Regions from separate parts of the Paenibacillus sp. FSL R10-2199 genome, predicted to be linked through region 1. Evidence: predicted binding sites of a transcription regulator. Region 1 holds the regulator's gene; each other region holds the start of a gene.
The links. Region 1 encodes NrdR, which represses ribonucleotide reductase genes. Its sites were predicted from a motif close to AACACNATATATNGTGTT; they were not measured.
Positions count from the first base shown of each region.

Region 1 (2,264 bases):
GAGCTCTACAGTGAATTCTGAGGCTCTGCTTTAAATATTGCATTTGTGCCGACATAAAAAGAAGCATCAAACGGCCCGGAGGCCGTTCAATACTTCTTTAGGCAAGCTTATGGAGACAGGTTATTTGTATTGACCTGCCAATTGCTGTTCAGCCAGGGTTACAAGACGTTTAGTGATGTAACCACCGATCGAACCGTTTTCGTAAGAAGTTTTATTGCCTTGGTATCCATCTGGGGAGAGGGTGATACCTAGTTCTTGGGCAACTTCGAATTTCAGTTGTTCCAAGGCACCGCGTGAATTTGGAGCTACCAGGTTATTGGAGCTGTTGTTTTGGCTCATTGCTGTTCACCTCCTATCGGTTGGTAACTGTATTATGTGCCGGACTTGCCATATTCATAACAACAAATAAACGGTGATTTCTGGAAATTAACATATCCCCGTGTAGCCTGGGTTTTCAGGAGCGGGGCATACCCATTCTTACTATGAGGAAGTGATGAAGCTTATGAAATGCCCTTACTGTGATCACACCAATACCAAAGTGCTTGACTCCCGTCCAGCCAATGAGAATAAGTCAATCCGCCGCAGGCGCGAATGCGAACTGTGCAGCCGCCGCTTCACCACCTTCGAAATGATTGAAGAGACCCCGCTGATTGTCATCAAAAAAGACGGCAGCCGCGAAGAGTTCAGCCGTGACAAAATCCTCCGTGGCCTCATCCGCGCCTGTGAGAAGCGTCCCGTTTCTGTAGAGCGTCTGGAAGTCATCGTATCCGAGGTTGAGAAAAGCCTGCGCGGCATCGCCCTGGCCGAGATCGAGAGCCGCCAGATCGGCGAGCTGGTCATGGAGCAGCTCTATCCTGTAGATGAGGTAGCTTACGTCCGCTTCGCGTCCGTGTACCGTCAGTTCAAGGACATCAACATGTTTATGAAGGAACTGAAGGGACTGCTCTCTAAGGGGACTGAGGAGCTGGACGGGCTGTAGGAGGCTTTGTGAAGAGGTAATGTGCCATTCCTGGCATAAAGGGGCTAGCCTTGATATTGTGAGGCTGGCCTCTGTGTGAAGCGCCTCTGCATAGAAATTAATTAATTTTATAAAAGTGTTGACACTGATGCTGAATTTCTGTATTATATAGAAGTCGCCTACGAAACATAACAACTTGAAAGCGACTTGAGCGAACCGCTCAAAATGGATTTCAGAATACATAATGTGATTCGAAATCAAGCGTATGGGGAATTAGCTCAGCTGGGAGAGCGCATCGCTGGCAGCGATGAGGTCAGGGGTTCGAGCCCCCTATTCTCCACCATACTACGGACTCTTAGCTCAGTTGGTAGAGCAGTAGACTCTTAATCTATTTGTCCAGGGTTCGAGCCCCTGAGAGTCCATCACAGAAGAAACGGCAGAGATGCCGTTTTTTTGTTGTTTCTTCATACCATATATATAGCTGTAGACGGATATCAAAAATTATCTATTCGTTCTTACAGCATGTTCCTCCGGGGACTTTTCTATAAATCAAGGGAGCATCTCTTCCCAGGCGGGTGATACTACACCTGGAATATCGAATGTTGAAACTAATTTCCCCAAAAAAGATAGTTGGTACATAGTTCCGAAGAACAGCGGCGAACTGGATGTTTCCGTAAATGCTACAAACGTTGAAACGATTCTTTTTTTTGGCGGTCCCAACGGGCACAGAAGCTTGGGGAGAGAGAGAACTTGTCGGTTACGATATAAATGGAGAAGATGGTTGGAATCTAACCTGGAATATATCTGGGATGTCATTAATCATCGAATTGCCATCCAAGCATTAGGGAGCGATGGAAGAACAATCACCGATGAAACGATACAAATTACTAACGAATAGATCACGATTGGATAGCCGATTCATTTTCAAATTGCGATTTGATGAAGAGGGGCTGGGGTGCACCAGCCTTTACTCAAGGATAGTTTCCACGCAGTGTACTCTTCGCGGCTAGTCAATGATTCTTTAAGAAGGGAGTAATTCCATGATCATTGATAATCAGGAATACCTTGTCAAAGGTTTAAACTACACGATCCGTTCAGCAGTTAAGGCAGATGCGAAGTCTCTGTCCGGGGTAAGGCTTCAGCTTGACGGGGAGACCGAGCATATGGACCGGGTGCCGGGAGAAGCTTTTATTGATGAAGCCGGATTTGAAACAATTATTGAGAGGGATACGAACCATCCGCGGAATATATGTCTGGTTGCGGAAGCGGACGGCAGAATCATTGGCTATTCCCGGTGTGAAGGACA
Region 1 is NZ_JBBOBO010000002.1:241,209-243,472, reverse strand. Features, by position in the region: gene NYE33_RS29205 (lytic transglycosylase domain-containing protein) at 1-21, shown strand, start outside; gene NYE33_RS29200 (alpha/beta-type small acid-soluble spore protein) at 121-339, opposite strand; gene nrdR (transcriptional regulator NrdR) at 503-979, shown strand; tRNA gene NYE33_RS29190 (tRNA-Ala) at 1,226-1,301, shown strand; tRNA gene NYE33_RS29185 (tRNA-Lys) at 1,308-1,380, shown strand; gene NYE33_RS29180 (GNAT family N-acetyltransferase) at 1,999-2,264, shown strand, end outside.

Region 2 (2,264 bases), on a different contig from region 1:
CACACCGCCGCCGATCTTGGACAGCTGCATGCAGGTGTTCAGTACATAGTTGATCGAATTGAGCGAGTCGTCCATTTCCAGCAGGAAGCAGGAGACCATCTCACCACGGCGGCTCTTGCCGGCATTGAGGAAGGTCGGGGTAGCCGGCTGCAGGCGCTGCTCCATCATCGAGCGGGCCAGCGTGCGGGCTGTCTCCACGTTGCCGCGTCCCAGATGCAGGGCCACCACAGCTACGCGGTCCGGGTAATGCTCAAGGTATTGCTTACGGTCATTGCTTTTGACGGCATAGTCTGTGTAGAACTTGGAAGCCGCCATATAGGAAGGGAACTGGAAGTTATATTCGTGGGCAATCCGGTAGACGTCCTCCATCTCAGCTGCGGAATAACGGTCATACAGGTCCTCGTAGTAATCATTGGCAATCATATAATCGATCTTCGCTTTGGTAGTTGTGAAGGTCAGGCTGCGCCGCTCCACATCCCGCATGAACTCGGCTACTGCCTCCTGGTCCTTATCCAATTGGAAAAAGCCGCTTTCGTCTCTCTTCATCAACATGTTGTTCAGTTCAATATGCCGCAACCCGGTCCACCTCCTGTTTTATGCGCTGTACATCACCAAATGTTCCCGACAACTCAAACTTGCCGACCACCGGTACGTTGTAACGCTGTGCAATTAAATCTGCGCTGTGCGCGTATAGCTCACCCCAGTTTTTGTTGCCGCTCGCGGCGATGCCTTTGAGCCTGGAATGGTTCTTCTCTAAGAAAGAAGCTACCTTCTCTGGAATCTGTCCAAATCCGGTGGTGTATGTAACAAGCACGTAAGGCTCGTCGATCGTCATATGCTCTTCGATTTGAACAGCAGGAAGCTTCAGCTTATTGATGAACCTTCTAACGTTGCCGGTCTTGGAATCGTAAGCAATCAACATGGTCCCTAACCTCCTATAACATGTAGCTATTTCTACTTGACAAATGATGACGGGCAATTTCACTAGATTTATTGGCTTTTCTATTATATACACTATATTTAGTAACGTTTAATCATTTTACTACCATATATTGAAAAGTCAATAGACCCACAGGTCTTTCTAACCCCCTGATTTGCCTATGAAAAAGGGAGAAAACCACGCCCCGCCTGCATTCTATTCTCTTATAATTTATTAGTATTTTTTTTAAGCTTTTTTGTGCGCCGGTGTCCGGCGAGAATTGGGTCCTGTAGAATGGGAAGTTGCCCATTACAGCCTCTGACGCTCAGCCAACCGGTACCCGGACAAATGTGCAGACCAAACCCCCAAGCGATAAGCCGCTTGGGGGTTGTTGTTTTTTTGCAGGACAGAGCCTGGCGAAGATAAGCTGCAGCTTGCTTGGTGCTTTAGCAGGTGAGCGCACCGTCAGCAGAATGAAACGGACTGAGAAGACCTTATTTCCCTGAAAAACCCTTTTCCGGGACTTAAGCGGACTGAGAATCAGCTATCTTGCTCATTTGAGCCTGAAACAGGCTGTCGCAGGCCAATTAACGGAATCTGAGTCCGCTTAGCCGGCAAATCTGCCCCATTTCGGCAAATAGCGGATTTTCAGTCCGCCTGACTGGCTGAGGTTCCCCGATGGGCTATGGGGCTAAGATAAGCCCCGCCAAGCACTATATTATTCCCCGTGTGAGCAGCGCCGTCACGAACTCATAATATGACTCCGGCTCTCCTCCAGCAGCTCGGCATAATATCCTCCCCGCTGCCGCAGCTCACGGGGATGTCCGGATTCGGCGATCCGGCCTTCCTTCATCGCAATGATAAGGTCTGCTCCGGCAATTGTAGACAGCCGGTGGGCGATGATCAGCGTCGTTCTGCCGCTGGCGACGTTGTCGATCGCCTTCTGGATCAGCTTCTCTGTATGTGTGTCGATGTTAGCGGTGGCTTCATCGAGCACGAAGATCGCCGGATCATGGGCGATGGCCCGGGCGAAGGAGATCAGCTGCCGCTGGCCGGCAGACAGAGTGCCGCCCCGCTCTGTGACCGGGCCCTCCATCCCGCCGGGAGAGCCCAGCACGAACTCTTCCGCGCAGGAGGCCTGCAGCGCTTCCAGCACGTTCTCCTCGGCAATATCATCGCCAAGGGTGATGTTGTCGCGGATCGTGCCGGAGAACAGGAAGACATCCTGGAGGACAACGGAAATATTCCGCCGCAGATCATCCAGCCGGATATCGTTCACATTGACACCGTCAATCAGAATCTCGCCTTTCTGCACGCGGTAAAAGCCGTTGATCAGACTGATAAT
Region 2 is NZ_JBBOBO010000001.1:2,774,672-2,776,935, forward strand. Features, by position in the region: gene nrdE (class 1b ribonucleoside-diphosphate reductase subunit alpha) at 1-576, opposite strand, end outside; gene nrdI (class Ib ribonucleoside-diphosphate reductase assembly flavoprotein NrdI) at 563-922, opposite strand; gene NYE33_RS12095 (ABC transporter ATP-binding protein) at 1,662-2,264, opposite strand, start outside.
Region 2: the regulator NrdR is predicted to act here: its motif matches at 1,011-1,028, upstream of nrdI (class Ib ribonucleoside-diphosphate reductase assembly flavoprotein NrdI).

Region 3 (2,264 bases), on a different contig from region 1:
CCTTGAGGATCAGTCCGGCTTCTATCGTCTTGCCTAGCCCTACTTCGTCTGCCAGAATGGCCCGGCCTGACATTTCAAACAGCACCTTATGGGCGGTATCCAGCTGGTGGGGAAGCGGGGATAACCCGGACAGATGCTTCAGACACTGCAGCTCATCGAAGCTCGTAACGAGGCCCGATTGCTCTCCTTGTATGGCCAGCCGGGATAATCTCCAGTCTCCCCAGGGTCCGCCTTTATCGAGCTTCGACTCCAGGTCCTGCAGCCAGTTACGCTCAAAGGACAGAGGAACAGGCAGCAGCGGGGCAGGCGTACTTCCCCCTTGCGGCAAGGAATTGCGGAATAATTGCGTCATGTTGCAGCCTCCTCCGGCGCGGTTTCATATCGAAATGCGTAGCAGTAGTATGCGCGTAAAAGAGAGATTTCATAACCTGCTATCCTCCGGCTGCTGCCGTGGAGTAATATTGCGGAGCCTTGCAGCGGTACTGCTGCTGGTGCTGCGGCGGCTTCCGCGGATCTTGAATATCCGTGGCGGAATCTGTCTTCCGGGCCCGGAAGCTTATCAATCTGGAACCTGTAAAAAAGCGAGAAAGAGGGAGAAAATCCACTATCTTTTACCGTTTTTCCGAAATTCCCGCCATGGGCCGCTTTTTTGGAAAAAGAACTCTGATACAATATGTGGTATAGTTGAAAAGCTGATGTATACAATATATTGTTACAAAAGCTTGAAAATTTGATTATTCGCGGGTTTTTGCGGTTATTTGTTATTGACAAGAGGAACTTCCGCTGTACATGCAGGCTGCGGCTACCCTGCCGCTGGAAGTTCTTGTTGTGGGTTACAAAAAGTCTAAGCCCACACCAAGGAACGGAAGTATTACCTATCAATCATCCGGGAGGTTTTTCTATTGAGTACAGTGGAACGCAAGCAGCGTCTTGAGGGGCTGAGTGAGAAAATATTTTTGGACCGTTATGCCTGGAAGGACGCGGACAGCAATAATGCCAAGGTAGGCGATGTGGTGCTTGTCCTGACGAAGGATGATCCGAAATTTCCAACCAAGGAGGTTGGCGAGATTGTTGAGCGCACAGGCCGGATTGTTACGGTGAAGACCCGCAGCGGTGAACTCGTGCAATCGGATGTGGAGAAGCTGACACTGAATATTGAGAAGACCCCGGAGGAAATGTGGGACCGTCTTGCGGCAGCCATGGCTTCCGTAGAGCAGACTCCCGAGCTTCAGGAAGAGTGGACAGGCAAGTTCCGCTCTATTCTTGATGACTGGAAGCTGGTACCGGGCGGTCGGATTGCGGCAGGTGCCGGAGCAAGCGAGGAGCTTACGCTGTTCAACTGTTATGTTGTTCCTTCCCCGAAAGACAGCCGCGGGGGCATCATGCAGACGCTCTCCGAAATGACCGAGATTATGGCCCGCGGCGGCGGTGTAGGTATTAACTTATCCTCGCTGCGCCCGCGCCGCGCGATTGTAAGAGGCGTGAACGGATCATCCAGCGGCTCAGTGTCCTGGGGCGGTCTTTTCAGCTATACGACCGGACTGATTGAGCAAGGCGGAAGCCGCCGCGGCGCGCTGATGCTGATGATTAATGACTGGCATCCGGATGTGGTGGACTTCATTACCGTGAAGCAGACGATGGGTCAGGTAACCAATGCCAACCTGTCGGTATGCGTGAGCAATGCCTTCATGAAAGCCGTCAAGGAGGATCTGGACTGGGAGCTGGTCTTCCCGGATACCACCGATCCGGATTACGATACAATCTGGGACGGCGATCTGGATAAATGGAAAGCAGACGGCCGCCGCGTCATTCCTTACCGTACCGTAAGAGCACGCGATGTGTGGCATACGATTATCGAATCGGCCTGGAAGTCGGCTGAGCCGGGCGTAGTGTTCATGGAATATTACAACCAGATGTCCAACAGCTGGTATTTCAACCCGATTATCTGCACCAATCCATGCGGTGAGCAGGGTCTGCCGGGCTGGGGCGTGTGCAATCTGTCGGCCGTCAACCTCTCCAAGTTCTACGATGCGGAGAATCACGACGTGGACTGGGCAGATCTGGCGACAACGACCCGCTATTCCGTGCGTTTCCTGGACAATGTCATCGACAAGACACCTTATCATTTCCCGGAAAATGAAGCCAACCAGAAGCTCGAACGCCGCGTAGGACTTGGCACAATGGGATTGGCTGAGCTGATGATCAAGCTGAATATCCGTTACGGCAGCCCGGAATCCCTGGAGTTCCTGGACAAGCTCTACGGC
Region 3 is NZ_JBBOBO010000001.1:6,366,513-6,368,776, reverse strand. Features, by position in the region: gene NYE33_RS27905 (DEAD/DEAH box helicase) at 1-352, opposite strand, end outside; gene NYE33_RS27900 (adenosylcobalamin-dependent ribonucleoside-diphosphate reductase) at 903-2,264, shown strand, end outside.
Region 3: the regulator NrdR is predicted to act here: its motif matches at 699-716, upstream of NYE33_RS27900 (adenosylcobalamin-dependent ribonucleoside-diphosphate reductase).